3 regions of the Cobetia sp. 5-25-4-2 genome follow, and region 3 is predicted to be linked to each of the others. Evidence: predicted binding sites of a transcription regulator. Region 3 holds the regulator's gene; each other region holds the start of a gene.
The links. Region 3 encodes sigma-54, which starts transcription at its own class of promoters, with help from an activator protein. Its sites were predicted from a motif close to TGGCACNNNNNTTGCTNT; they were not measured.

Region 1 (10,174 bases), 790 kb from region 3:
GACTGCGCGGCATGCGCACCAGCGTCTGCAGCTCGACGCGCAGATGCACATCACGACCGGCGTTTTCGGCGGTGATGGTGGTGCGATCACTGCCCCACTCGGCATAGGTCTCCGGGGAGCTGTCCATGCGCGGATGGATGGTCATGGTCCAGTTGAGGCGTCGCACCGGCCCGCCGACCTGGATGGCGCACAGGTATTTGAGCGCGCGATCGAACACGCCCATCTCATGCGCCAGCGGCACCGGGCCATGCCACTGCTTGAAGCTCATGCCGGCATCGAAGGCCAGTGACCAGTCCGCCGGACAGGTGATCATGCCGGCGTCCATGAAGAGGTCACCGTCGCGCTGGTCGAGCAGCGCGATATCGCCCTGCATCTGCCGACCGATATAGTCCAGTGGCGGCAGTGGCAGGCTGGTGTCATCGCCCATGCAAAAGGCCTGCTCCAGCCCCAGCAGATGGTTGCGCCACACGCAGTCATCGCCCTCGCGCTCGAAACTGAAGGCCTGCGGATAGTCCCGGGCGTAGTGCGTCATCACGAATTCGAGAAAGTCCCAGGCTGCCGGCTGCATGTGTGGCATCACCAGGCAGCGTCTGGGGTCCTTGGCCAGCACCCGCTCACGCTCGGCGATCTCGCTCAGGTAGTGCTCATCGATATCCAGCATGTGCTCGGTGATGGAGCCCGGCTTGCCCGGCAAGACATGCGGCTCGATATTGACCGAGTAACGGTACTCATCTTCCGGGAACGGGAAGGGAAAACGCTGGATGGCGTAGTCGGAATTCTTGAAGGTGAACTGACCATGGAACGCCTGGTCATCTCGCGGGGAAAATTGCATGTTCCTGCTCCTTGGGGGTCCATCTCGCGAAAGACGGTTTCAGAGATCCAGCACCAGCCGCTGGCTGCGTGCCCGGGAAACGCAGGGCATCACGCAGCGCTGACTGGCCCGCTCCTGTTCATCGAGGAAGGCATCACGGTGCTCCGCCTCCCCCTCCAGCATCTCGACCCGACACTGTCCGCAGACGCCGCCACGACACAGGCTTGTCACCTCGACACCGCTGCGCTCCAGCGCTTCCAGCAGGGATTCCTGGGCACCGACCGCCACTTCCACGCCGCTGCCACGCGCCACGGCCGTGAAGGGGGTCCCCGGTTCCGGGGCGGCAAAGACCTCGTGATGAATGCGCGCGAGACTCCAGTGCAGCTCGCGCGCCGCGTCCTTCACGGCATCGATCATGGCCTGCGGGCCGCAGAGGTAGACGTGCGTGCCGGCGGGCTGACGCGCCAGCAGGGCCTTCAGATTCGGACGCTCGAGACGGTGCTGGGTGATGTTGCCACTCGCCAGATAGGGCGCGGCCTCCGGGAAGCGGGCGACGTCGAGGTCCTGGCTGCGCAGGTGCAGCTCCCAGCTGGCGCCACGACTCTCCAGCTCCGGCAGGTAGGAGAGAAACGGCGTGATGCCGATGCCGCCTGCCAGCATCAGGTGGTGACGCGCCTGCCAGTGCGGCAGAAACAGGTTGGCCGGCGGGCTGAGCTCCAGCTCGTCGCCGACCTGCACGCGTGAATGGATGGCTTCGGAGCCCCCACGCGAGATCGGCTGACGACGCACCGCGATGCAGTACTGCGAGGGATCATCCGGCGGGCTGATCAATGAATAGGCGTTGCGACACACCCGCCCTTCTCCTGGAATGCCCAGCACCACATGACTGCCCGGTGAGAACGGCGTGAAGGGTGAGGCCTCATCGGCAGGCACCAGAGTGAGACGGCGCACGCTGCTGCTGAGCTGATCGACCGCGGCGACCCGCGCCTTCATGAAGCGAGACATGGTGCCACCTCCTCCTGTGGGGGAATCTCTCCCGGGGCTTCCGCATCGATTCGCACGCCCATGTAGGCGCCGAGACGCTTGGAAAAATGATCACGCACTTCCAGCATCAAACCACAGCCATCACAGGCCGCCGGTGAGTGGATGACGTGCTCACTGACCTGCTGACAGTGCACGCAGAACACATGCCGCCCCAGGGCAGCCACCGGCAGCATCACCATGTCATCCAGCAACAGACCCTGCTGCTGAGCCAGATTGGCGACCTGCCACACGAAATGCTCACTGCCGATGATGACCAGACACCCCGCGACACCGATCTCGCTGATGGCGCCGACCAGTGCGTCGCAGGCCTTCGGGCGGTCATCGACGTCGTACCAGCGATGCAGGCGGGCGCTGTCGGCGGGCCCCGTGGGTAACGCCTCTGTTGCCGGAGCGGATTGCACGGCGTCTCCCACCTCGCGGCTACCGAGCTGCCCCAGCAGCGTACTGATCAGCTGACAATGCATCTGCAGTTGCTGACGGGCGTTGCCCGCCGCCTCTCCAGTGCCTGGTAGGCTCTCGGGAGACTGACAGGCCACCAGATACCGTTGGGCATCGGGCAGCGCCTCGATGCGTGGATAGTGTTGCCGACTTCGAATCCCGGCAGTGACAGAGGATGATTGCGGGCTTTTCATGACACGACCCTGCTCTGAGAAATTGTCCTTGTTGTAATGCCGCCGTCTTGACGATGACGTGCATCCGACTACCACTCCATTTCTTGAGCATATTTCGTGCCATTGACGGCAAAATCATTACCCCGAATGCCCGGCAAAATCGTCTGAAAACCCCATTTCACATATGAACAATCAATAGAGGTATTCACGCACCAAAACAGAACACAAAGCTCATGAATATCGGCTTGCATTCACCATTATTGCCCTGACCCAACCTGACCTCATAAGCCAATCTCTACGCCTGACATATTTCTCATTTAATGTCTTCAAGATGCTGAAAGAATGGAAAAACTTTATCTTGGGAGAATCACGATCTCACAATCGACACGACACTACGCGCTTCTCCACCGTCAGCATTCTGATGCACTTTCGCTTGCATGATATTGGCCTTTTTCCTTGATTGTACTCACCACCAAAGAAAGCGCCTCACCGAAGGGTGAGGCGCTTTGATAACTCAATATCGTCAGGTCATATTTTTCTACATCAACCGGAGCAGAGTTCTTGTCATTGCGACATTTTGCCTGGACAACATTGCGGCGATCTTGCTGACAAAAGGCTTCGCAGCTTTGCCATGACAATCATGCGCAATGGCAGCCATGCACGATCGCTCTCATGCGCAATGGCACACGCACGATAGAGATCGTGCCATCAGTAACCGCCCTGGCCCGGCACCCAGTTGGTGCCCGCCAACGGAACACGTGCCATGGCGGCCGCTTCCACATTCAGGGCGACCAGATCTTCCGGCTCCAGATGATGCAGGTGTGACTTGCCACAGGCACGTGCCAGGGTCTGGGCTTCCAGCGTCAGCACGCGCAGGTAGTTGGCCAGACGCTTGCCGGCCGCGACCGGGTCCAGTCGCTGGCTCAGCTCCGGGTCCTGGGTGGAGATACCGGCCGGACACTTGCCATCCTGGAAATCGTCATAGAAACCGGCGGCGGACCCCAGCTTCTGATACTCCTCGGCGTAACGCGGATGGTTGTCGCCCAGCGCGATCAAGGCGGCGGTACCGATGGCCACGGCGTCGGCACCCAGCGCGATCGCCTTGGCGACATCGGCGCCGTTGCGAATCCCGCCGGAGACGATCAGCTGCACTTCACGATGCAGGCCCATTTCCTGCAGTGCCTGAGTGGCCTGGGGGATGGCGGCCATGGTCGGAATGCCGACATGCTCGATGAAGACATCCTGGGTGGCGGCGGTGCCGCCCTGCATGCCATCCAGCACGATGACATCCGCGCCCGCCTTCACCGCCAGCTTGACGTCGTAGTAGGTGCGGGTCGCGCCGATCTTGACGTAGATCGGCACCTGCCAGTCGGTGATCTCGCGCAGCTCGGCAATCTTGATCGCCAGGTCATCCGGGCCGGTCCAGTCCGGGTGGCGACAGGCGCTGCGCTGGTCGATGCCCTGCGGCAGAGTGCGCATGCCCGCGACTCGCTCGGAAATCTTCTGCCCCAGCAGCATGCCGCCACCACCGGGCTTGGCGCCCTGCCCGAGCACGACTTCGATGGCATCGGCCTTGCGCAGGTCATCCGGGTTCATGCCGTAGCGCGACGGCAAGTACTGATAGACGAGGCGCGAGGACTGGCCGCGCTCTTCCGGGGTCATGCCGCCATCGCCGGTGGTGGTGGAGGTGCCGATTTCCGAGGCACCACGCCCCAGCGCTTCCTTGGCCTGGGCGGACAGGGCACCGAAGCTCATGCCGGCGATGGTCACCGGCGTGCTGATCACCACCGGCTTCTTGCCATGGCGCGTGCCAAGCACGACTTCGGTCTCGCACTTCTCGCGATAGCCTTCCAGCGGGTAGCGCGACATGCTGGCGCCGAGGAACAGCAGGTCGTCGAAATGCGGCACCTTGCGCTTGGCGCCCCAGCCACGGATATCGTAGATCCCTGTTTCCGCCGCGCGCTGGATCTCGTGGATGACATCGCGGCCGAAGGTCGCGGATTCGCGCAGTGCCGGGTTGTAGGGCTGTGTTTGAGTCTCGTCGGTCATGTTGGGCATCCTGATCAGTAGGCTGAGGCGTTGTCGACCTTGAAGTGATAGAGCTGACGCGCAGATCCGTAGCGCGTGAAGCTGGCCGGGTCTTCATCGATACCGGCACTTGCCAGCAGCTCCGCCAGTTCTTCCAGGTGCTCGGCACGCATGTCCTTGGCGATGCAGTCCGCGCCCAGCGATGCGACCGTGCCCTTCACGTAGAGTCGCGCTTCATAGAGCGAATCGCCGAGGCCTTCACCGGCGTCGCCGCAGACCACCATGCGTCCCGCCTGGCCCATGAAGGCACTCATGGCCCCGATGTTGCCCTTGACGACGATATCCACGCCCTTCATCGAGATGCCGCAGCGCGCCGAGGCATTGCCTTCGATGATCAGCAGGCCGCCGTGGGCGGTCGCGCCCGCGGACTGGGAGGCATCGCCCTTGACCCGCACGCAGCCGGACATCATGTTTTCCGCCACCCCGACCCCGGTGTTGCCGTGGATGGTGACGCTGGCCTTCTGATTCATGCCCGCGCAGTAGTAGCCCGCGTGGCCATCGATATCGACACTGATGTCGTCATTGATGCCGCAGGCGATGTTGTGGGCGCCGTCGGAATTGACCACTCGCCACTCACGCGCGTCCTTCAGGATGTCGGCATCGTGCAGGGCCTGGTTCAATTCGCGAAGCCCATCAACGGCCAGATCGTGAGTCTTCATCATTACGCGGCCTCCGAACGGGCGGTGTCTTTTTCCCACAGGTACAGGCGGCCGGGTTCCGGCTCCCACACGCGGGCATCCTTGATGCCCGGCAGACTGGCCAGGGCACGGTATTCCGAGGCCATGGCCACGTAGTCATCGGTCTCGGCGATCACGGCAGGCTTGCAGGCGATCGGGTCACGCACCACGGCGAAGCCATCACGGGTGCCGATGGTGAAGGTGAAGAAGCCATCAAGGTCCTTCAGGGCGCCGGTGATCGCGGCTTCCAGGCTGTCGCCCTGCTCCAGACGCCAGGTCAGATAGCCAGCGGCGACTTCGGAATCGTTGTCGGTCTCGAAGCTGATGCCCTCACGCTTGAGCTTGGTGCGCAGCCAGTTGTGGTTGGACAGCGAGCCATTGTGGACCAGGCACAGGTCACGCCCGGTGGAGAACGGGTGGCTGCCCTGCAGGGTCACGGCGCTTTCGGTCGCCATGCGGGTATGGCCGATGATGTGACTGCCCTGCATGCCCTTGAGACCATAGAGGCTGGCGATATGGGCCGGCAGGCCCACCGCCTTGAGGATCTCGATGCTCTGCCCCACGCTCAATACGCGAATCTGCGGGGCACTGTCGGCAAGCCAGCTGCGCACGGCACTCTCTTCCCCGGCGATCTTGAATACCGCGACACTGGCATTGCTGAACCAGTCCGCCACCGTGCCGACCTGCTCGCCCAGGCCCTTGGCGATCGCGTCCCAATCCTCATCGACACCATCGCTCTGCAGCGTCAGCTTGATGCCAGCGTCAAATTCGTCGCCATAGATGGCGAAGCCAGCGCTGTCCGGGCCGCGATCGGTCATCGCGATCAACATCGGCTCGAACAGCTCCCCCAGGCGCGATTCCAGCGCCGGGTTCTTGAGATAAAGCCCTACGATTCCACACATGGTGATGTCCTCTCACGGGCAGGAGGCGTCTCCTGCCTGATGTCTTGAGCGTGGTGGTGACAGTGGCGACCCTCGTCTGACATGACCCGCGAGATCCGCGAGCGCCGCCGGATGAGATCAGAAGAATTCGGCGTAGCGCTGGACTTCCCAGGCACTGACCTGCGCGTTGTAATCCAGCCATTCCTCGCGCTTGAGGCGCATGAACTCGGCGCAGATCCCCTCGCCCAGGCTCTCGCGCAGAATGCTGTCCGCCTCGAGCGCATCGATGGCCAGGGCCAGATTCTGCGGCAGCTTCTCGATGCCCTTCTCGGCGCATTCGCTCGGGGTCAGCGAGTAGAGATTGATGTTGTGGGGCGTGCCCGGGTCCAGCTTGCGCGCCACGCCATCCAGCCCCGCCGCGATGATGGCGGCGTGCACGAGATAGGGGTTGCAGCCGGCGTCCGGCAGGCGGAACTCGAGGCGACCGTAGGGCACACGCACCATGGCCGAGCGGTTGTTGTCACCGTAGGCGATGAAGACCGGCGCCCAGGTCGCGCCGCTGGTGCTGCCGCCGCCGACCAGACGCTTGTAGGAATTGACGGTCGGCGCGGCAAAGGCACACAGCGCCGGGGCATGCGCCAGCAGACCGCCGAGGAAGTGATACGCCAGCGGCGACAGGCCCATGCCCTGGGAATCGGAGTCATCGCCGAACAGGTTGCGGCCGGTGTCATCACACACGGACAGGTGGAAGTGCATGCCGTTGCCCGGGCGGTCCGCCAGGGGCTTGGGCATGAAGGAGCACACCATGCCCAGGTCATTGGCGATCTCGCCGGCGGCCATGCGCACGAAGGTGAAGCGGTCTGCCGAGGTCAGCGCATCGCTGTAGGTGTAATTGATCTCGAACTGGCCGTTGGCGTCCTCGTGATCGATCTGATAGACGTCGAAGTCCACCGCCTGCAGCGATTCGACCAGACGCTCGAGGAATTCACGCGAACGTGACAGGCCCTTGTAGTCGTAGCAGGGCTTGGCGAGGGTATCGCTCTCATCCACCGGCAACAGCTCACCCGCTTCCCCCCGGCGGAACAGTGAGAATTCCGGCTCCAGCCCGCTATTGAGTGTCCAGCCCTTCTCCTTCATGCGCTCCAGCTGCTTGAGCAGTACCACACGGCTGTCGTTGGCGAACGGTTGCCCATTGACGTAGCCATCACAGGCCAAGCGCGCATAGCCCGGCTGCCACGGCACCAGGCACAGCGAGTCCAGATCGCCACGCGCCATGAAGTCCGGCCCCTCCGGCGACATGCCGAGACCACTGACGGCGAAGCCGGCAAAGCCGGCGCCCTTCTCGACCACATCCATCAGGCAATTGGCCGGCACGGACTTGGTCTTGGCAGCGCCATGAATATCCACGAACTGCGCCAGCAAGTAGCGAATATCGTGATCCTTGATGAACTGTTGCGCCTTTTCGGGTGACATCTGGGTTTCCTCTGAGAGCGGACCGGGTTCCATCTCCCTCGACACTGTCTGCCACCCCGGGAAACCTGACCCCTTGTGGTGACACGCCACGCCAAGATAGCGGATGAAACGAGTTTTTGTGATTCCTGCTGGTCAACTTTATTTCCCCCAAAGAAAAGCATGCAGCATGCCATTTCGTCAGCTGTCGCCCTGAACTTTTCATCAACCTACTGTTTTGCATGGAAATTTATTTTCCATAGGCGTTTTACCCCACAGGAAACTTCAGGTGATTCTGAGTGAAATCCTGCCGGTTTCTCGAAATAGGCATCATTTCGGTGCCCAAAGCCCCCTCTTCGCACCAGCATGACGCAAAGCGCTGATATTCACGCCCGAATTCGTGCTGCCAATCGCCGCCTGACTCGCTCCAGGGTTGCCGTGGCCATGGCCTTTGACGGAATTGGCAAGCCCCTTGCTTAACCATGAGGAATGTTTCTTTCCTTTCAAGAATCGACGCTCATGCGATCAGGCAAGGCAAGCAGCAGGCACAAGCCCTTGTGAAGCGCCTGAAGAGGCGCCTGAAGAGGCAACAGAACAACAACACCTCCTGCGGCGGATGCGCGTCTTGCGCGCCATCTCCGCCAGCACCAGCAGGACTACGGCACCACCCACTTACGCTAGGCAGCACGACTCACAGGAGAAAGGGACGCATGGCGAATTCATGGCGCATCTCGGCATTGGCCGAACAACACCGCAAGCTGGGCGCGGAGCTGGAAGACTGGAATGGCATGGGCACTGCCTGGAATTACGCCGTCTCGGACACGGCCGATGACCACGAGACCATCCGCACCCGCGCCGGTCTGATGGATGTCTCGGGACTCAAGAAGATCCACTGCAATGGCCCGCACGCCCAGGCCGTGCTGGATTACGTCACCACGCGGGACATGTCCAAGCTGTATCCGGGCAAATCGGTGTATGCCAGCGTCTTGAATGAGGCCGGCAAGTTCGTCGACGACTGCATCGTCTATTGCCTGGCGCCGAACTCCTACCTCGTGGTGCACGGCACGGGCACCGCGAATGAAATGCTGGCCAAGAGTGCCCTGGGGCGCGCCGTCAGCCTGACCTTCGATGACGACATGCATGACATGTCACTGCAGGGGCCGGTCGCGGTGGATTTTCTGGAGCGTCATGTGCCGGGCATCCGTGAGCTGCGTTACTTCCACCATCTGCAGACCCAGCTGTTCGGCTACCACGTGATGATCTCGCGCACCGGCTACACCGGCGAGCGTGGCTACGAGATCTTCTGCAAGGCCAAGGACGCTCCCTCTCTGTGGGAACAGATTCTCGAAGATGGCGCCGACATGGGCATCAAGCCGTGCAGCTTCGGCACCCTTGACTGGCTGCGGGTCGAGAGCCACCTGCTGTTCTACCCGGCGGACAATTCCGAAACCTACCCGTATCCCGACCAGCCGGTGGGCGATACCCTGTGGGAGCTGGGCCTGGACTTCACCGTCTCGCCGGGCAAGACCGAATTCCGTGGCGCCAGCGAACACTTCGCGCTGCAGGGCAAGGAGCGCGTCAAGGTCTATGGCGTGCTGTTGGACTCGAAAGACGTCGCCCAGATCGGTGACAAGATCTACGCCGACGGCAAGTGTGTCGGTGTCATCACCCAAGGCATGTACTCGCGCCTGAGCGATCGCTCCATGGCGCTGGCACGTCTCGAACCCGGCTATGCCGAGCATGGCACCCCGCTGACCCTCAAGACCGGCACTGACGGAGAGACCAGCCTCTCGGCCATCAGCCATTCCCTGCCCTTCGATGACCCGGAAAAGGCCAAGCGACTGGCGCGCGGCTGAGCACACGCACCATGTCGGGCACTGCAAGACCTGCAGTGACAACCGGGTGAAGTGGCAGGACGCATTGCGAACGCAAGACGCAAGAGGCCTCCTCGACGTGACGTCGAGGAGGCCTCTTGCCTCACACCCAGTCCAGGTGATTGAGAAGGACTCTCGAAAGGTACTCCCGCCCCCTTGGCAGACATCAAGGATGAGGGTTGACGGCAAAGTTGGTAATGTCACGCCATACCCCGCTCGCGAGCCGATGCGCCGCATGCCTCACAAGGGCATGCCGCGTCCTCGCCGGCCATCCCCTTCCCATTGCCACCCTCTCCGCTACAGGAGTCATCATGCCGCGAAAATCCCCCGCTCCCTCCGAGAAGTCGGAACAGGACAGCTCCGACACTCTGCCCCGTGAACCAGCGACCGACCCCGCTGCGCAGTCAGAGAGGAAAGACACCATCACGGCGGCAGCTGACGAGACGCGTCTCGGACTTGAGCAGCACATCGCGCGCGCGCTCAAGCAGCAGCGTGTCTCGCAGGGCTACAAGATTTCCGACGTCTCGCGTATCGCCGGTGTCAGCCAGGGCATGATCAGCAAGGTGGAGAACGCCCAGGTATCCACCAGTCTCGATACCCTAAACAAGCTGTGCAATGCCTTGAGTCTGCCGATCTCGAAGCTGTTCAGCGATTACGATGTCAATGGGCGTGGTGCCCAGCACATCAAGGCCGGGCAAGGCATGCAGGTGGTACGCACCGGCACGGAAGTCGGCCATGC
Region 2 (10,174 bases), on a different contig from region 3:
GTCATGGATACCATCCTGTTCTTGTTGTGTCTTGATGCGTTACCTGAGGTTTCGTGACGTGATGACGTCGAGAAACACTGACAACGAAACAGGCTAGCGAGATGTGACCTGGCTGCACATTGCTCGGAAAGGGTAGCCATAAAGGAGTATGCGATGCCGGTGCCATACCCACCGGATCATGCGGAATCCCCTGCCAGGTCCGAGGTGTCGACGGCGAAGATGATGCCTTCCACGGCCAGTGGCGTGCCGTCAGGTGAATAGATGCCATGGCCCTTTTCCTGTACCCGGCGCACGTCGCCATCGCGGTGACGAATGCGGTAGGCAAGGGTGAAGGGCGTGTGTGCCTGGAGGGCGGCCTGTACCTGGTCCCACACGCGGTCGGCATCCTCGGGGTGGATCATGTCGCCGTAGGTGAGGGAGGGATGATCGAGCAGGTCGCGCGGGCTGAGTCCGGTGATGGCCAGGCAGCCGTCACTGATGTACTCCATCGACCAGTGGCGGTTGTTGCGCGCGCGATAGACCATCGCGGGCAGGCCCTTGATCAGGCGCGTCAGGCTGCGCAGGTTGGCGGCGTCGATCTGCTCCTGCTGCACGCGCTCGCTGATGTCATGCAGAGTGAGCGTGGCGGGCCAGGGCGAGGCCAGCGAGAGCGACTGGCTACGGACTTCACACCAGCGATAGTGGTGGTCCGGCCCGAGGATGCGCAATCGCCAGCAGTCAGGCCGCTCACGGCGTGACACGTGCTGGGCCAGCACGTCCCAGCGGGCGTGATCTGCGGGGTGCAGTGCTTCCCGCAGACGCCGCGGTGCCGTGCCGCCCCCCTCCGTCCGAGAGGCGATTGGCGTGTCTTCCCGTGAGCCGCTCGATTCGTGTCCGCTCAGGGCCTGCCAGCCACGCGAGGCATACAGCAGCGTGCTGTCAGCATCCACCACGACCACGGCATCACTCAGGCCATCGAGAATCGCCTGTGCGCTGAAGGGCGAGGCAGTCGAGGCGGGTGAGGCGGAGGCGAACTGTTCGAGGAAGCGCATCATCTCAGGCTCTCCTTTTCGGCCCGTGTCATGGCCTCTTTGGCGCTTGTCGCGTCCTCGGCGGGCGCTCGGCTGGCATCTCTCGCTGGCGTCAGCGGGTGGGCGTAGACCCAGGCGGCCAGCTCCAGTCGCGAATGCAGATCCAGCTTGCGCAGCAGATTCTTGACGTAGACCTTCACCGTGCTGTCACTGATGCCCAGCTCGCGCGCGATCAGCTTGTTGCTGAGGCCGCGCCCGATCCATTTGAGGGTATCGCGCTCACGCTCGGTCAGACCGCGATGCCAGTCCGCCGTCTCGGCCTCAGCCATGCCGTCAGCCAGGGCAGCGTCTGTCGCCTCGATCAGCGGCATGGCCGAACTCGGCGTGGGAACGCCACCCTCCGGCGGTGCATGTTCGCGTGCCGAGCGCTGGCGGTGGTCCTGCTGCAGGCGCCTGGCCAGCAGCAGCAAGGTCTCTTCCTCCAACCCCAGCTTGCCGTCGATGACAGCCTGCAGGCGCTCGAGAATGCGTTCGGGGGCGGTGTCCTTCATCAGGTAGCCATCCGCCCCTTGCTGGATGGCATCCAGCAGATGACGGCTATCGTCGGAGGCGGTCAGCAGCACCACCTTGAGGGCGGCATCACGCTGCTTGAGATGGCGCATCAGGGTCAGGCCATCGAGTTGCGGCATCTGCCAGTCGACGATCACCAGCTCGGGGGCGAGGGCGGGGAGGCGCTCGAGCAGATGCGCACCATCATCGAAGTCGGCCACGACCTCGAACAGGCCACCTTCACTCAAGAGCTCGGCAAGCCCGCGCCGAAACAGCGGATGGTCGTCGACGAGTACCACTCTTGTCGGGAGTGTCTGACGTGTCGGGTGCGTCGAGGGTGTCTGTCGTGTCGCGGTCATGTGTCGCGGCGCTCCCAGCTCAGTGTCACGCGGGTACCGCCCTGGCGAGGCTGGGTGATGGCGAACTCGGCCCCGAGGTGGCGCGCACGATCCTGCATGATGCCCAGCCCGAAATGCGCGGCGGGGATCTCGGCGGGATCGAACCCGCAGCCGTTGTCCTCGACGGTCAGCAACACCCGCGCCGCCGGCTGCGGCCCAGAGGACTGATAGAGCAGTTGCAGGCGCAGGTGGGTGGCCCGGGCATGGCGCACGCTGTTGGTCATCGCTTCGCGCACGATGAACATCACCTGCAGGGACTGGGTATCGGGGAGGTGCAGTGACTGGATGCGATTGTCGAGCTCGAACACCATGCTGGAACGGGTCTCGAATTCCTCGATCAAGGCCTCCAGCACACAGGCAAGCGGCGCGTCTCCCCAGGTGGCGTGCGCGCCATTGATCAGTTCACGGGTCTGGCGGAAGGCGCGCCGGGCCTGGGTATGCACCTCCTCAGCCAGTGCCTGCACCTCCTGTGGCGCATGGCGGGCGGCACGTGTCAGGCGTGCGCTCTGCATCTGCAGGTAACTCAATTCCTGGGCGAGGGTGTCGTGCAGCTCCGCCGCCAGTTGTCGGCGTTCGTTCTTCAGGGCCTGTGCCACCGCTGCCTGCCTGTCTTCGGCGTGACGCGCCTGTTGCTGCTGCAATGCCAGCCCACGGCTCAGAGCGTCGATGACGGCGTGTGCCAGCGGTGTCTCGCGGGAGGGGGCTGCGGCTGCCGGCTCTCCAAGCCACAACCAGTCATCGCCCGTCGCCCCTCTGCCCGTCTCCCCTCTGTCAGTGGCATCCGTGAGGGCGATCAGCACGCCACCTGGCGTGCCGGCTATACCTGACGCCTGCTGTCGGGCGCCGGGATCGCGACCGATATCCCTGACGACTTCCTGCAGTCTCTGGCGCGCAGCGGCTGACAGAGCGATGCCGGCAGGGGAAATCACCGTATTGGTCGCCTGACCGGGTGCGCGATGCACGACACAGAGTTCGCCAATCGAGGAGTGCGCCATGCCGCTTTCAGGACAGCCGTTCAGCATGTCCAGCAGCTCTCTCAGCACGGATGGCAACGCCTCCTCAAGGTCAGCGCAGGTAGCGATGCGCAAGGTGATGGCATCGAGGTGGTGTCTGTCACGCAGATCAGGCGGCGGGATGGCAGCAGGGCGAACGGGAGTCTCGGCATCGGCGCGACAGACTCGTGCGCGCTGGACATCAAGGCGATGCGCTATCCCTTGCGATGCAGGCGCCTTGCCTGTCTTCGATGCGCCGAGACTGAGTGCCATGCGAGTTCCTCTGTCGTTTCGCCGCCCCTGCGGCGCGCCCTGATTCGAGTGTCACACCAGCAAGCTTCATGCCAGTGAACGGCTTACCCCTTCATGGGTACCTCTCTTGATGGATTGTCGTCGCATCTACTGAGAGTAAATTTAATTAACCATGAAGAACGTGGTGCGCGACGCAAGGAGTCATGCACCATCCAGGCACATCTGATCCAGGCTTGCCCCTCGAGCACTTCCTTCGACTGGCTCGCCTGCCATGACAACAAGAGGTATCACCAGGATGGGACTTGCAGTCGAGATACCCGCTGCCACGCCGAACCAGCCGTATCGTTACCGAATCGCCGGCCTGGAGGTGTTGGCACTTGATCTGTCGCCCGGCGATAGCGTGCAGGTGTCATCCGTGGACGGTGCACAGTCCTGTGAGTGGCTGGCACTGAAGGCCACGGGGGATGAAGCCGCCGATGCGGCACAGCAGAGCGGGGAAAGCTCCCGCGAAGTGGTGAAGGGGGCAGGTACGACAATCGAGGCGTCGCTTGCGCACTTCGCGAGCGTCGTCAGCCCGGGAGATCACGCCTTCGCCAGTCAGCCTCAGGCCAGCGAGGCGCAGGAGACGTCCGGCAACAGGAGTCCGCACACTCGGAGTCCGCACACTCAGGCACGCCTGGAGGCGCTGGGGGTCGCGCATTGCCCGCCATCGCACTGGCAGCGCCTGTCAGCGGCCGGATTGCCAGCCGAGATTCGCTGGCCGCTGGAAGCGCCTGCCGCACGCCTGATTCTGCTGGCCCCCGGCAGTGACATGACGATAGAAGGAGAGCGGCTGGCCACCGAGCTTGAGGTGTCCCATTTCTGCACCGGGCTTGTGGGGCTGGAACATCTGCCGGTGCCGCTGGCACCGATCCGCCAGGAGACGAGAGTCGCGGCGGGCACGGTCGAGGTCTATGAGGTCAAGCAGGGCGAGTGGATCCAGATCATCGATGTGGCGGGGCGTCAGTGCTCCGACTTCGTGGCCTTCGACGCCACTGCCTGGGCACAGGGCGAGGAGCTGGGGCTGGATGCCGGCGCCACGCGCAGCCTGTCCGGGCATTGCATGCCCAATCCGGGACTGTATTCGGTGTTCTTTGATCAGCACCTGCATCCGATGCTCGAGGTGATCCAGGACACGGTCGGACGTCATGACAGCTTCATGCTTGCCTGCTCGCCGCAGTATTACGAACACCACGGCTACTTCGGTCACGACAGCTGCACGGTCAACTTCAACAATGCCCTGTCGGCGTCTCATGGTATCCGACAACGTGCCAGCTGGCCGGCCATCAACTTCTTCTTCAATACCTGGGTACAGCCCTGCGGCACCCTGGCGGTGGATGAGCCCTGGTCACGTCCCGGCGACTATGTGCTGCTGCGCGCCGACCGTGACCTCATCTGTGCCTCATCCGCCTGTCCGGACGACATCGACGCCGCCAACGGCTGGGTGCCGACCGATATCCATGTGCGTATCTACGCCGCTGAACATGACTTCCCCCGCGGTATCGCCTATCGCAACCGGCCCGAGGAATTGCCGCGCATGACTTTGCCCACCGCCTTCCATCCCTGCACCTCCGCCTTGACCAAGCAGTACATCGATTACCACGGCTACTGGCTGGCTACCCATTACGAGGGGTGGGGGGCCAAGGCGGAGTATCTCGCCTGTCGCGAACGGGTCGCGGTGATGGATCTCTCCGCATTGCGCAAGTTCGAGGTCGCCGGACCGGACGCCGAACGCCTGTTGCAATATGCGCTGACCCGCAACGTGCGCCGACTCTCCATCGGAGAAGTGGTGTATTCCGCCATGTGTCAGGAAACCGGCGGCATGCTCGATGACGGCACCCTGTTCCGCATGGGCGAGCAGACCTTCCGCTGGATCTGTGGTGATCCGGCCAGCGGCCAGTGGCTGCGGGATCTCGCAGAGCAGCAGGGCTATCGCGTCACGGTGCGCGACTCCACCCATCAGCTGCACAACATCGCGCTGCAGGGGCCGAAGAGCCGCGAGGTGCTGGCGCCGTTGATCTGGAATGCGCGTACCCAGCCGGAGGTGGAAACGCTGGGCTGGTTCCGCTTCATGGTCGGTCGCCTGGCGGGGCCGAATGGCATCCCGCTGATGGTGTCGCGGACCGGCTATACCGGTGAGCTGGGCTATGAGATCTGGTGTCATCCGCATGACGCCCCGGCCGTGTGGGAGGCGATCTGGGCGGCCGGTGAGCCGCATGGCATCGCGCCGCTGGGGCTGGATGCCCTCGACATGCTGAGGATAGAGGCGGGGCTGATCTTCGCTGGCCATGAATTCTGCCCGCAGACGTCTCCCTACGAGGCGGGCATCGGCTTCACCGTGCCGATGAAGAGCAAGGAGGATGATTTCGTCGGGCGTGCGGCCATGCAGCGCGAGACGCCGGAATCCCGCCATCGGATCATGGGCCTGAGGGTGGACAGCAGCGAGCTGGTCAGCCATGGCGATCTGGTCTATCACGGGCGCTATCCGGTCGGGGTGATCACCAGCGCGACCCGCTCTCCCTTGCTCAACCAGTCCATCGCCATGTGTCGTCTCGCCCCGGATTTCTCAAGCCCCGGAACGCAGCTTGAGATCGGCCAGCTGGATGGCCATCAGAAGCGCCTCGCCGCAGAGGTGGTGACATTGCCCTTCCATGACCCTGAGCGCCTCAAGGTGCGTAGCTGAGGGATGCATGGCGCATGACCGAGACCTCGCGCGTGAGGCTGGCCGGTGACGATCCGTATATGCAGTACGACTCACGTCATATCACGGTGCAGGACGCCGCCTGCCTGCCTCAATAACGAACACCCTCTTGCCAGGTGGTGATTTTCGGGCTTCATATGTGAAGAGGTGTCCACGATTTCGGGAAGATATCAATGAAAACAACGTATTGCTGAAGGTGGCCATCAGGGGTCATCTGGCATGTCGCTTGCTTTATCCAGCAGGTCCCCCTTGAAAAACAACAACAACCTTCGGGCAGACAGGGTTTCCACCGGCAGGCATGCGGTGGCAGACCCGGCCCGGAAAAGGAGAAAAGACGATGGATGAAAAGACGTTGCAAAGCATATTGGATATGCACCAGGCGATGAACATCGAGGTGTTCTACTGGTGGTGTACCGCCATCATGTTCCTGATCCACGCAGGCTTTCTGGCCTACGAGATCGGTGCCTCCCGTTCCAAGAATGCCTTGGCATCCGGCATGAAGAACGTGCTGACGCTGGCCTCGATCATCCCCGCCTTCTACTTCGTGGGCTGGTGGATCTACAACGCCTTCCCCAACGGGCTGATTCCCATCGAGGCCTCCGCGGCACTGCCGTGGAGCGCGAGCATGCGCCCGGACGCCGATGACATGGGCACCGGTATCTTCTTCGCGGCCTTTGCCCTGTTCGGTGCGACCACGGGCTCGATTCTCTCGGGCGCGGTGATCGAACGCATCCGCTTGGGCGCCTTCCTGTTGCTGGCGGTGATTCTCGGTGCGGGTGTCTGGATCCTGGCGGGTGCCTGGGGCTGGCATCCGGATGGCTGGATGCTGCACAAGCTGGGCTACCACGATGTCGGCGCGGCGGGCGTGGTGCATGCCGTGGCCGGCTTCTTTGCGCTGGGCGTGCTGCTCAATCTGGGCGCGCGTATCGGCAAGTACAGTGACGATGGCAAGCCGCAGGTGATCGCACCGCACAACATGCCGATGACCTTGATCGGGCTGATGCTGATCATCGTCGGTTTCTTCGGCTTCCTCGGCGGCTGCATCATCTTCAACACCGGTGACATCGGCTGGACCACCATCTACGGCAATCGCACCAACCTCTCGGCCTTCGCCTTCAATACCCTGATGGGCTTCGGTGGCGGCGTGATCGGTGCCTATCTGTCCTCGCGTGACCCCTTCTGGACCATGTCCGGTGCGCTGGGCGGCATCATCACCGTCGCGGCGGGGCTGGATCTCTACAACCCGGGCCTGGCCTTCGTGCTGGCCGTCACCGGTGGCGCCCTGATGCCGAAGATTGGCGCGCTGCTCGAGAAGCGTGGCCTGGACGACTCCGTCGGCGCCTTCGCGGTACATGGCTTCTGCGGCTTCTACGGTGTGGTACTGGTGGGTGTCTTCGCCGCGGGCTTCCCGAATGTCGGCGAAGGCGTGCCGGACGTCTCCTTCACCGGGCAGCTGACAGGCGCGGTGGTGATGGCAGTGACGGGCTTCGTGCCGGGGTGGGGCGTTGCCTATCTGCTCAAGAAGTTCAACCTGCTGCGCGTGCCGCCGCATGTCGAAGTGCTCGGGCTGGACCTGTTCGAAGTGCCGGCCAAGGCCTACCCGGAGAGCATGGCAACCGAGTCATCTTCCAGCGTGCCGGCACGTTCCGGTGGGGTAGTGGCAGCACCGATGGACAAGCGTCCCGATATCAGCTGAGTCGGTTCTGACGATTACCCGCATGAGGATTGGCTCGTTTGTTGCAGCGTTCGTTGCCATCTGTCCTGAAGTCTGGCTGCCAGCCAGTGACGGAGCGAACGGGCCGATTCGTTTTCTTTCTTCTCCAGGAGTCTTGTCATGGAAACTGTCGATACTGCGGTACATGCTGCCAACTATGCGTTCTTCTTCAGCAATTCAGGGATGGTGGCGGTCAGTCTGTTGATCGCGGCTGGCGTCTGCATCTCGTTGAGCGTCAATATCCTGCGCCATGAGAAAGCGTCATTCCGCAGCAAGAAGACCCTCTGATCCATCGGGGCCTTCTTGCTCCGCAACCACAGAATGCACAACGCCGCGAAGCCATGCTTCGCGGCGTTGTGCATTCTGTAGGCCCGATGTCACATGTCAGGTGACACAAGGCCGTCAGTCAATCAGATCCTGTCCGTCACTCAGACCTTGTCAGTCGCGAGGGAGCGTTCGGCGGCTGTCTCGCCGCCTGCTTGTCTGGCGCTCTTGTCGGGCTGCGCCAGGAAGGCTTCCAGCGAATCATCCATCGCGTCGAGCCAGGGCGTGTGATGGCGCGGGGCCAGGGTGCCGGTCATCAGCGAGCGATAGGAGTAGTCACGGAAGGTCATGATGTTCTCGTGCTTGTGGTGCTCCCACTCGAGGAAGGTGCGATTGACGCCGTCGATATCGAAGCTCGGATAATCCGTCTTGGAAATCAGTGACTTCACGTAATCGCCCTGGAAGCGGATCATCGATTCATCGCTGTCCAGTGTCTCTTCCCGGTCACGCCATGCCTGACTGTCTGCCTGCATGGCCTCGCGGCTGGGCAGCGCGATCTCACCGAGAATCACGTCACGCACCCACCATGCCTGGGCATCGAACATGTTGAAGGTGTACCACTGATCCTGCATGCCGAGATAGAACAGGCGCGGATTGGCTTCCCAGGCAGCGCCCTTGTAGAGACCGAGCGGCCACATGCGGTTGGCTGTCTTGAGGCGCAGCGGTTCATCGAGGAACGGGAAGTGATGGAGGTAGCCGGTGCACAGGATGATGGCATCGATCTTCTTGCGGGTGCCATCGCGGAAGTAGGCGGTGTCGCGGTCCACTTTCTGCAACAGCGGCTTCTCTTCCCAGTTCTCCGGCCAGGCAAAGCCCATCGGGGCGGTGCGATAGCTGGTGGTGATGCTGCGAGCGCCATACTTGTAGCACTGTGAACCGATATCTTCGGCAGAGTAGCTGCTGCCGATCAGCAGCAGATCCTTGCCCTTGAACTCCAGCGCATCGCGGAAGTCATGTGCATGCAGAATACGGCCATTGAACTGCGAGAACCCCGGGAATTCGGGCACGTTGGGAGTCGAGAAGTGACCGGAAGCGACGATGACGTGGTCAAATTGCTCCTGAACGACCGTATCGGCCTGCTGGTCATGGACACTGACGGTGAACTGCTGGCGGGTGTCGTCAAAGCTGACATGGCGCACCGGGCAATTGAAGCGAATGAACTTGCGCACGCCCGCCTTTTCGACCCGACCCTTGAGGTAATCGAAGATGACTGCGCGAGGCGGGTATGAGGCGATCGGGTGGCCGAAGTGCTCCTCGAAGGAATAATCCGCGAACTCCAGACATTCCTTGGGGCCGTTGGACCACAGGTAGCGGTACATGCTGCCGTGGACGGGTTCACCATTTTGATCGAGACCGGTGCGCCAGCTGTAGTTCCACAGGCCGCCCCAGTCGCTCTGCTTTTCAAAACAGACTATCTCGGGAATGTCGATACCCTTGTCAGCGGCAGATTGAAAGGCGCGCAGCTGTGCCAGGCCACTCGGCCCTGCGCCAATGATCGCAATGCGTTTTGTCATGGGTATTTCCTGTTGAGACTGTAATGAGACGTCGTGTTCCGTGAACCCCGCGTTGCGGGATGTCGTGTTGACCAGGTGCTTTTTCCTCTGTAGTGGATCGCGATAATAATGAGCATTATCCAGCGCTTGGGTGGCCTGGAAAGGTAAGGAATCCAGTTGACTGGCCACCTGTCATTTCGCTGAGCCTGAGCACGGAAGGCGTATTTTTTATTGCCTTGAGAGCCATCTACGGCTCGCGGAACGTGAGGCATCCTCGCAGAAATGATGCGTCATCTCAAATGTGAGGTGTTGATTCTGAGTGCATGAAGTGTACACGATCATGAGAGTGTTTAGGCTTTAGTGGTAAGATCCTTGTGGATTGTGTCTTTCTCCAAAAGGGCCAGGATGAAGGATGTGGTTTATCGGCTCATGGTTGGTGTAGTTATTTGGTAAGTTGTTGATTTTCAGCATCTTTTTTATGTTGTGGTGGATTTATATGGCGTTGTCTGGCGTGTTTTTCTGTGTAGAAAAAAGAAGATTTCCGTGTTGCAATGCCGCTTGGAAGGTGGATGATTTTCTGTCTCTTCAATGCGTAATTTGTCAAGCGGGTGGTGGGCTAAAATATCCTCTTTGTCAAGCAGGCTGGCGCTCGTGATTTTGAGGTGTGGAGTAAATAAGGGTGTGAGAAGGATGTGAACGTAG
Region 3 (10,174 bases):
CGCACGCTGGCACGCCTCAACGCGCGCAAGGTGGCGACGGGGCGCATGCCGGTCATGTTCGACCCGCAGATGTCGGCAGGCCTGGTAGGGCACTATCTGTCCGCCATCGCGGGTGGCTCGCTGTATCGTGAGTCCAGCTTCCTGTGCGACAGCCTGGGTCAGCCGCTGTTCCCTGACTGGTTCACCCTCGGCGAGAAGCCGCGTGAGGTGGGTGGCATGTCGAGTGCCGCCTTCGACAACGACGGTGTCGCCACGCGTGACAATGTCTACTTTGCCGACGGCAAGGTGCAGAGTTACATGCTGAGCGCCTACAGTGCTCGTCGTCTGGGCATGCAGACCACCGGCAACGCGGGCGGTGCGCGCAACGTGCGCATCACCGCGCCGCTGACCTCACGTGACGAGATGCTCAAGCAGATGGGCACCGGCGTGCTGGTGACCGAGCTGATGGGGCAGGGCGTCAACGGCGTGACCGGTGACTACTCACGTGGCGCTTCGGGCTTCTGGGTCGAGAATGGCGAGATCCAGCACGCGGTCGAGGAGTTCACGATCGCCGGCAATCTGCGTGACATGGCCGCCAATCTGCTGGCGGTCGGTGATGATGTCGATACCCGGGGCAGCATCCACTCTGGCAGCTGGCTGATCGATGGCATGACCGTTGCCGGCATGTCCGAAGGTGAAGACGATGAGGTGGAAGGCTGATCGCTGACGCTTCTGTCTCTGCGCGAGAGTCCAGAAAACAACACGGCCGCTCCCTTGGGAGCGGCCGTGTTGTTTTCTGGAGCAGTCACTGGAATCCATCGGGCGTATTACAGATAGAGCCAGGTCGCCAGGCCCAGGAAGGCCATGAAGCCGATCACGTCGGTCACGGTGGTCAGGATCACGCTGCCGGAGAGGGCCGGGTCGATATTGAGCTTCTTGAGCAGTATCGGCAGCAATGTCCCGGTCACGGCCGCGATCAACAGATTGATCATGATGGCGGCACCGATGATGGCCCCCAGCTGGACATCACCGAACCAGACGATGGCGATCCCGGCGACCACCACCGCCCACAGCAGGCCATTGAGCCCCGCGACGATGATTTCGCGCTTGAGAAGCCAGCGCACGTTGCCACTCTTGACGTGTCCCAGTGCGATGCCGCGAATCAGTACCGTCAGTGCCTGTGAGCCGGCAATGCCGCCCATGCTGGCGACGATGGGCATCAGTACCGCCAGCGCGGTGATCTTCTGGATGGTGCCCTCGAACATCCCGATCACGGCGGACGCCATGAAGGCGGTCAGCAGGTTGATGCCAAGCCAGATGGCGCGACGCCAGGAGGTGCGCATCACCGGGGAGAAGGTATCTTCATCCTCGTCCATCCCCGCCATCGACATGACCTGGTGCTCGGCATCGCCGCGGATGACGTCGACCACGTCATCGATGGTGATGCGCCCGAGCAGATTGCCATCACCGCCGACGACAGGCGCCGAGATCAGGTCATGCTTCTCGAACAGCGAGGCGACCTCGCTCTCCGGCATCAATGCCGGAATCACCACGCTGTCGGTATCCATCACCTCGCGCACCGTGACACCGGGGTCAGAGACCAGCAGGCGGTTGATGGGCAGGGCGCCGATGAATTCATCGCGGCGCGAGACGACCAGCAGGGTGTCGGTGGAATCGGGAAGTCGCTCGTGACGGCGGATGTAACGCAACACGACATCCAGGGTGATGTCCGGACGGATGGTGATGGTGTCCGTGTTCATCAAGCCGCCGGCAGTGTCCTCGGGATAGGACAGCACCGTCTCGACCCGCTGGCGTTCCTGCGCCTCCATGGAGTCGAGGACTTCGAGAATCACGGCATTCGGAAGCCGCTGGAGGATGTCGGCGACATCATCCGGTTCCAGATTCTCGGTGGCGGCCAGGACGTCCTCGGCATCCATGTCCTTGAGGAAGTCGCTCTGGATATCCTCGCCAAGGTATTGGAGCACATCGCCCTGAAGTTCGGCGTCGACCAGCTCCCAGAGCAGGTTGCGCTCCTTGGGGGGGAGGATTCTAGCAAGTGGGCCACGTCCACCGGTGCCAGGCCGCGATTCAGCATGCGCCTTGCCTGATCCAGCTCGCCACTTTCCAGTGCCTGTGACAGGCGATCAAGTCTTGGCTTGAGTTTGCGTGACGTCTTGCTCATCTGTCGGCTTCCCCTGTCGACATGAAGGACAGCGTTGATTCTACCATTGGCGCAGGGGGGCGCGTCGACAAAAGAAAACACTGTTTCTTATCGATAGGGCAATCAGCGCGGAAAAAGTGGCAGAAAGCCGGCGGGCGGGGGATGTCAGACGGCGTGCGGCGGCGTCATTCTTCCTCTTCGAAGCGCGCCTCGAACAGGGACTCGATCGCAGACAGGGCCTCATCTGCCTGTTCGCCCTCGACATCGATGATCAGCGCCGTGCCACACGGGGCTGCCAGCATCAGCAGCGCCATGACGTTGGCCGCGTTGGCGCGTCGCTCACCGTGACTGACCATGACCGTGGCCTCGAAGGGCGCACAGCAGTTGACCAGCTTGGTGGCAGCGCGAGCATGCAGCCCGCGCTTGTTGGTCAGAACCAGTTCACGACTGGGCATCGTGTGACTCCTGACGGGTATCGCTGATCGCCAGGGCCGTATGTATCCCCAGTTCCCGGTGGCGTAGACGCACTTCCGGAAGCTGCTTGGCGAAATGTTCGGCCAGCTGCTCGCAGAGATAGACGCTGCGATGCTGGCCACCGGTACAGCCCACCGAAACGGTCAGGTAGCTGCGATTGCTGGCCTGATAGGCGGGCAGCCAGCGTTCCAGCCAGCCGGCGATGTCATCCTGCATTGCCTTGACGTCCGGGTAGCGCTGCAGGAATTCCGCCACGCTGTCATCACGACCGGTATCGCTGCGCAGATTGATGTCCCAGTAGGGGTTGGGCAGGCAGCGGGCATCGAACACCATGTCGGCATCGGTCGGCACGCCATGCTTGAAGCCGAAGGACTCGAAGGTGAGTGTCAGATGACGAGAGCTGTGCTGCGCGACCTGTTCGGTGATGCGCGAGCGCAGGTCATGCACGCTGAGGTTGGTCGAGTCGATGACCAGATCCGCCTTCTGACGAATCGGGGCCAGTGTCTGCTGCTCGATCTCGATGGCCTCGGCCAGCGTGCGGTCATTGTCACGGGTCAGAGGATGACGGCGGCGGGTCGCGGAATAGCGTTCGAGCAGGACACGGGAGTCCGTGGTCAGGTAGACGACCTGCACATCCATGCCGCTCTGACGAACGCTGTCGAGCAGTTCGGGGAAGCGACTCAGGGCATCGGGGAGGTTGCGCGCGTCAATGGAGACCGCGATGCGCCGGCGGGTGGGGCTGTCCTTTTCCAGCTGCTCGACCAATGGTGCCAGCAGCATGCCGGGCAAATTGTCGATGGCATAGTAGCCAATGTCTTCCAGCGCCTGGAGGGCAATCGATTTGCCGGAACCGGAGCGACCACTGATGATCACGATCTTCATGGAGTGCTCTCCCAGGGCGAGGTCAGCATGAGGTGAAAGCGGAGGGTGCCTGAGGCCAGTCAGCGACAAGCCCGGAGCGAGTCCGGGCTTGCAGGTTCAGCGCGCCGGCAATTCGGCGATGGCCGAGGTCAGGGCATCGAACAATGCTCGCTGACTGTCTGCCTGGCGCAATGCTGCCCGGTTGGTGGGCGAGTTGAGCAGTTCCGCCACCTGGCCGAGCAGAGTGAGATGGGTGTCATCTGCCTCCTCGGGGACCAGCAGCACGAACAGCAGATCGATGGGTTCGCCATCGATGGCATCAAAGTCGATGGGATCACCGAGCTTCATGAACGCCGCGATGGGGGTCTTGCAGTGTGGACTGCGTGCATGTGGCACGGCCACGCCGTGGCCGATGCCCGTCGAACCCAGTCTCTCGCGCCCGATCAGGCGCGAGAAGACTTCCTGGCTGTCCAGGCTGGGAATGTTCTGAGCAATGAAGGTGCTGAAGAATTCCAGCACCCGCTTCTTGCTCCCCCCGGGGACGCCGTAGAGCGTGCGCTCGGGGGGAAGGATCTGATCAAGTGTCATGGCAGAAGGTCAACGGGTCCCGGTGCCCTGAGAGCGAGCCTGGGACTTTTCCTTGTGTTTGACCAGCTGGCGGTCCAGCTTGTCGGCGAGCGCGTCGATGGCAGCGTACATGTTGGGGTCTTCTGCCAGGGCATGGAGGTCGGCGCCAGCGGCGTGCAGGGTGCAGGCAGCCTGTTGGCGTTCCTTCTCGATCGACAGTGTCACCTGAACATTGGTGATGTTGTCGTAATGCCGTTCGAGGCGAGCGAGCTTCTCGTTGACATAATCGCGGAGAGGATCGGTGAGTTCCACATGATGCCCGGTGATATTCACTTGCATGGACACGCTCCTTTATCCAGCGGGTTGCCTTTGAATTGTAACCCTTTTTGACTGCGAGCAAACCCTGATTGAACGCGCGGCCACTTTCTGACTCCGGCCATGGTCTCGTGGCGATCATCTGCTGGCGAGAGCGGCGGTGCCGGTGTACCGAGCGTCTACCCCGACAATGCCCAAGCTTTGAACAAAGATCAACGCTGCGCTGCATCGTGGGGCAAGGCTTGTCTTCAACCCAGCGAGGGATATCAGCAGGTTCTTCATGAGCATCGCCTCGCATCACGGACGGAATGGGGCTCGAGAAACCGGCCGTTTGTGGCCAATGTCAGCATTTACGTCGACGTTCGTGTGGCAGGAGTCGGTGGCGACCTCTGGCTATCTGTCCGTGGGATGTGAGGGAAAAAGAAAGCACTCTGGAGAAAAGTGGCTGGAAAAATAGGCAATTGGGGGCGTGAAGTCACTCACGCAGTCGCAAGGACAGGCATTGCCAACCGGTATTCAGACGACCGATTGGCAGATGATGCCAGGATGGCAGGTGCAAGGGGGCGAGCATCAGCGCTCCGACGTGTGGAGCCCACTGGCTTGCGGGTATCCGTTGTCGAGACTCACGCCAAGCGCTTGCGCTCGCTGGAGGAGGGGATGCCCATGGCCTCGCGATACTTGGCGACCGTCCGGCGCGCTACCTCGATGCCATCACTGGCCAGCAGATCCACCAGGCGTGAGTCGGACAATGGCTTGCGCGCCGGTTCTTCCGAGATCAGCTTGCGAATGCGCGCACGGATCGCGGTACTGGAGTGCGCGTCACCGTTGCCGCTGCCACCCACCTGACTCGAGAAGAAGAACTTGAGTTCGAACACGCCTCTCGGGGTGTGGATATATTTCTGGGTGGTCACCCGCGAGATGGTGGATTCGTGCATCTCGACCACTTCCGCGATGTTGGCGAGGATCAGCGGCTTCATGCCTTCTTCCCCCTGCTCGAGGAAGTCGATCTGGCGCGCCATGATCTCGCGGCCCACCTTGAGCAGGGTGTCATTGCGTGAGGACAGGCTCTTCATCAGCCAGCGGGCTTCCTGAAGATTGTCCTTGAGGAAGGTGTTGTCCGCGGACTTGTCGGCCCGCTTGATGAGGGCGGCATATTCCGGCTGGATACGCAGCTTGGGCAGCGCTTCCGGGTTGAGCTCGACCTGCCAGCCGTGACGCGTATGACGGACCAGCAGGTCCGGGATGACGTAATCACTGGCAGGCTCGCCCCAGGCGGACGCCGGGCGCGGGTCGAGCGCCCGTACCAGACGAATGACGTGATCCAGCTCATCATCATCCAGGCTCAGGCGACGCTTGAGCAGCTTGCGATCGTCATTGCCCAGTGCCTCGAGGAACTGCCGCACCAGACGGCGGGCCTGGGCCAGCAGCGGCAGATCGTCCGGCAGCAGGGCCAGCTGCAGCAGCAGGCATTCGCGCAGGTCTCGAGCGAACACACCGGTGGGATCGAACTGCTGAAGGCGCAGCAGGACCTGCTCGAGTTCCGACGCCTTGAGGCCGGGCAGTCCCTGACCTCGCAGGCCATCGACCAGTTCGTCCAGGCTCATGCTCAGGTAGCCGGCCCCATCCACCGCATCGATCAGACTCTCCGCCATCTGCCGTTCACGCGCATCGAGGTCCGTCATCGCCAGCTGCCAGCGCAGATGGTCCTGCAGGCTTTCGACACTGGTGTTGCGATCGAAGTCCGGTCCGTCCTCGCTCGAGCTTCCGCTGCCGGAACTGGTCAGGCTGCCTGCGTGATCCTGGTAGAGGTCCGACCAGTCACTGTCGAGAGGGTATTCTTCAGGAATCTCGCTGTTGGTCTCGGAGGTGGAGATCTCGCTCTTGTCCTGTGTCTCCGCGACATCCAGCGACTCGTATTCCTCGTCAAGCTCCAGCATGGGGTTTGACTCAAGCGCCTGCTGTATCTCCTGACGCAGGTCCAGCGTCGACAACTGCAGCAGCTGGATCGCTTGCTGAAGTTGCGGGGTCATGGTCAGGGAAGTGCCGAGTCGAAGCTGCAAGGTGGGTTTCATGGGGTCTGTCATTCACGGCAAAGGAACGTGCATCTACGCTATACCGTGGGTCGGGGCACTGACAAGGGGCAGTCGAGAATATTCAAGCAACTTGCATGCCATGTTGCCACCAAGGTGGTATGGACGTCATGCATTCGAGTGAGGTGTGGCAGAGCAGGAGGGTTCACGGGGAGATCACGCAAGCGCATGTCGAGGCGCTTGCGTGAGGGGGGCGGGGAATGAGACCCCGACAGTGAAGCAGGAAGTGGCGGTTGCTGGTGAGAGCAGGGGAGGTCGGACAGCTCTCGTCAGGCTGACGGCTCTTACCAGGCTGACGGCACTCTCGGGCTAGAGCTTGAACTCATGGCCCAGGTAGACATCACGCACCTGCTGGTTGGCGAGGATGGTGTCGGCGTCGCCATGCGCGATGATCTGGCCATCGCCCACGATGTAGGCGGTATCGCAGATGTCGAGTGTCTCGCGCACGTTGTGATCGGTGATCAGCACCCCGATGCCGCGGTCACGCAGCTGGCGCACGATGCTCTTGATCTCGCCCACCGAGATGGGGTCCACGCCGGCAAACGGCTCATCGAGCAGCACGAAGTCCGGCTCGGTGGCCAGTGCGCGAGCGATCTCCACGCGGCGGCGCTCCCCGCCGGAAAGGCTCATGCCGGCACTGTCACGAATATGCGTGATGCTGAACTCGTTGAGCAGCTCCTCCAGGCGTGCCTTGCGTCCGTTGCGATCCAGGTCCTTGCGCGTCTCGAGGATCGCCATGATGTTGTCGGACACCGAGAGCTTGCGGAAGATCGAGGCTTCCTGGGGCAGATAGCCGATGCCGGCGCGAGCCCGCTGATGCATGGCGGCGCCGGACAAGTCGTGGTCATCGATGGTCACGCTACCGGCATCCGAGCGCACGAGGCCGACGATCATGTAGAACGAGGTCGTCTTGCCGGCCCCGTTGGGGCCCAGCAGGCCTACGATGTCACCCTGGCGGATTTCCAGCGAGATGTCCTTGACGACCTTGCGACCCTTGTAGGCCTTGGCCAGATGACGAGCGCTGAGGGTACGTGGGCTGGCAGCAGTCATGCTCATTGGTCCTTGCTGGCATTGGCGCCACGTGGCGTCAGGGTCATGTGGACGCGTGACCCCTCGGAGGATGAGGCATCGGTGCCATTGCTGGCATTGACCTGGCGCTTGTCCAGGAAGTATTCCACGTAGCCGCCTTCGAAGGTGTCGTCGCCTTTCTCCAGACGGGCATCGCCGACCAGTTCCACCCGGCGCTCCAGCGCGTGGTAGCGAATGGTATTCGCCCAGCCCTTGACCAGTCGCTCGTCGGTATCGGGTTTCTGCTCCATGTAGGCGCGCTGGCCGGTGGCCTTGACCAGGGAAATCTCGCCGCTGTCGGCGCGACTGATGTCAACGCGCGCGGCATCCAGCTTCATGCTGCCCTGGCGCATTTCCACGCGACCGGTATAGGTGGCCGTGCCGGCCTTGTCATCCAGTGACAGTGAGTCGGCGGCAATGTTGATCGGCTGGTTGGCATCGCTGTCCAGCGCCAGTGCGGTCGGGGAAAGCGTCGTCATGCCAAGTGCCAGGCCAAGGGCCATGACACCGGGTCTGAGTGTCTGGCGCCAGACCGTCAAGGGCGTGAGAGTCGTTGAAGTCATGGAGTGCTCCTTGGCAGAACTGGTAAGGCTTCACGATCACTCAGGCCATCGTGAAGCGGAAATCGGGGAGAGAGGATTCGGCGCATGCAGGGGTGCGCTCACTGATCCTTGGCCGGCGCGGCATCGAAGGTGCTGGAGACGCGGCCATCATCGTCACGGGTGGTGTCATTGCCGGTGTCGAGAGTCTCGGCTTCCCGGGCGGCATCGCTCTTGCCCTTGCCGGGTTGCAGGGTACTGCGGACGCGGCCTTCCAGCTGGGCGGAATCCTGAGAGAGGTCAGCGCTGAAGCGGTCACTCTCGACGCGTTGACCATTCTGGGTGATCACCACCGGCACGTCACTCCAGGCACGGTTCTGCTCACGACTGTAATGCAGCACGTCGGTGTCCAGTGTCCAGGCATCCGAAGGCTGGCGCAGTCTGGCATTGCCCTCGAGGGTGAAGGTGTCGCCGCCGGCGCTCAACACGCCACTGTCACCCGTGGCGTACCAGCGACGGTCTTCGCTGTCGTTGGTCCGGATCTTCGGTGCCTGCGCACGCGTCACGTCATCGCCTGGCGTGTGTTCGATGTGCGGGGAGGTCATCGACTGGATCGACACTCCCCGCGCATCGAAGCGTGTCATGTCAGCCCCGTCGAGATAGTAATCCGGCTCATCACTGCTGGCGTCGACATTCACTGTCGACTCCAGACTGTTGCGCTGCTCGATCAGGGCCATGACGCCGCCGACCAGCAGGAGCAGCAGCATCAGCCACAGGCGCGGAGAGGGACGGGGCAGACGTGGCATCAGGCGCGCGACTCCTGCAGGTAGGTATCCAGCACCGAGGCCCAGTGGCCCTGTGCCTTGAGCAGCAGATCACAGATCTCGCGCACGGCACCATCACCGCCCTGACGCGTGGTCACCCAGTTGGCTTCGCTCATCACATAGGGCATGGCGTTGGGAACGCTGACCCCCAGGCCGACGCGACGGATGGCTTCGCGATCCGGCAGGTCATCTCCGCAGTAGGCCACCTCATCCAGCGCGATATCGTGCTCGCGACACAGGTTGGTCAGCGCGACCAGCTTGTCCTCGCGGCCCTGAATGACGTCCTGGATACCCAGCTCCTTGGCGCGACGTTCCACCATCGGCGAGCTGCGACCCGTGATCAAGGCGACCCGGATACCGCTGCGCAGGATCAGCTTGAGGCCGTGGCCATCCTGGACATGGAAGCTCTTGGTTTCCACGCCATTGGCATCGTACTGCAGCCGGTTGTCCGTCAGCACGCCGTCCACATCCAGCGCCAGCAGGCGCACGCGACGTGAGCGGTCGATGATGTCCTGGGGGTAGTCCTCCGCCAGGGAAGTGATGTCATTCATGGTCTTTCTCCTCGCATTCCGTGCATGCGTGACGCATTCCTGTAGGCGACGACCGCCAACGGCTGCGTGCTGCCCTCGCCAGACTCACGGGACTGTCGTGCAGAGACAGCAATCCCGCGGGGGAGTTCAGATCACGCCGCTGGCCAGCAGGCCGTGCATGTGGATGGCGCCGATCGGGTGCTCATCCTCGTCACAGACTACCAGAACGCTGATGCGGTTTTCTTCCATGATGCGCACCGCCTCGGCGGCCAGCATGCTTGAGCGGATGGTCTTGCCACCGCGCGTCATGACGTCATCGACCTTGAGCGCACGCAGATCGCCGTGCTGATCCAGGGTGCGGCGCAGATCCCCATCGGTATAGACGCCGACCAGATGCTCGTCCTCGTCGATCACGCAGGTGAAACCCATGCCCTGGCGGGTGATCTCGAGCAGCGCATCGCGCAGCGGGCTGCCCAGCGCCACGCGTGGCAGGGCATCGCCTTGATGCATGACGTCCTGCACGCGCAGCAGCAGTCGCCGCCCCAGACTGCCACCGGGATGAGAGAGTGCGAACTCCTCGGCGGTGAAGCCGCGGGCTTCCAGCAGTGCCACGGCCAGCGCATCCCCCATCACCAGTGCGGCGGTCGTGGAGGCCGTCGGTGCCAGGTTCAGCGGACAGGCCTCCTGGGCGACGCTGGTGTCCAGGTGTGCGTCTGCATCACGCGCGAGCGTCGAGCCGGGCTTGCCGGTCATCGAGACCAGCGGC

Region 1: glnT (type III glutamate--ammonia ligase) is a predicted target of sigma-54. The motif match lies at 7,740-7,757, and genes of this name have one in related genera.
Region 2: HXS65_RS13250 (ammonium transporter) is a predicted target of sigma-54. The motif match lies at 6,157-6,174, and genes of this name have one in related genera.

Annotation. Positions count from the first base shown of each region.
Region 1 covers NZ_BLWK01000001.1:911,892-922,065, reverse strand. Annotated here, with positions in the region: gene HXS65_RS03955 (DUF3445 domain-containing protein) at 1-832, opposite strand, end outside; gene HXS65_RS03950 (PDR/VanB family oxidoreductase) at 872-1,816, opposite strand; gene HXS65_RS03945 (dimethylamine monooxygenase subunit DmmA family protein) at 1,801-2,487, opposite strand; gene HXS65_RS03940 (FMN-binding glutamate synthase family protein) at 3,175-4,515, opposite strand; gene HXS65_RS03935 (protein glxC) at 4,530-5,216, opposite strand; gene HXS65_RS03930 (glutamine amidotransferase family protein) at 5,216-6,133, opposite strand; gene glnT (type III glutamate--ammonia ligase) at 6,251-7,585, opposite strand; gene HXS65_RS03920 (aminomethyltransferase family protein) at 8,272-9,417, shown strand; gene HXS65_RS03915 (XRE family transcriptional regulator) at 9,747-10,174, shown strand, end outside.
Region 2 covers NZ_BLWK01000006.1:120,782-130,955, reverse strand. Annotated here, with positions in the region: gene HXS65_RS13275 (NAD(P)-binding domain-containing protein) at 1-5, opposite strand, end outside; gene HXS65_RS13270 (PAS domain-containing protein) at 177-1,034, opposite strand; gene HXS65_RS13265 (response regulator transcription factor) at 1,031-1,918, opposite strand; gene HXS65_RS13260 (sensor histidine kinase) at 1,915-3,222, opposite strand; gene HXS65_RS13255 (DUF1989 domain-containing protein) at 3,497-5,923, shown strand; gene HXS65_RS13250 (ammonium transporter) at 6,279-7,637, shown strand; gene HXS65_RS13245 (hypothetical protein) at 7,776-7,943, shown strand; gene HXS65_RS13240 (NAD(P)-binding domain-containing protein) at 8,084-9,493, opposite strand.
Region 3 covers NZ_BLWK01000001.1:120,443-130,616, forward strand. Annotated here, with positions in the region: gene pmbA (metalloprotease PmbA) at 1-699, shown strand, start outside; partial or broken gene mgtE (magnesium transporter) at 807-2,161, opposite strand; gene HXS65_RS00540 (HPr family phosphocarrier protein) at 2,326-2,595, opposite strand; gene rapZ (RNase adapter RapZ) at 2,582-3,496, opposite strand; gene HXS65_RS00550 (PTS sugar transporter subunit IIA) at 3,593-4,063, opposite strand; gene hpf (ribosome hibernation-promoting factor, HPF/YfiA family) at 4,073-4,381, opposite strand; gene HXS65_RS00560 (RNA polymerase factor sigma-54) at 4,981-6,429, opposite strand; gene lptB (LPS export ABC transporter ATP-binding protein) at 6,757-7,497, opposite strand; gene lptA (lipopolysaccharide transport periplasmic protein LptA) at 7,500-8,078, opposite strand; gene lptC (LPS export ABC transporter periplasmic protein LptC) at 8,177-8,860, opposite strand; gene HXS65_RS00580 (HAD family hydrolase) at 8,860-9,429, opposite strand; gene HXS65_RS00585 (KpsF/GutQ family sugar-phosphate isomerase) at 9,556-10,174, opposite strand, start outside.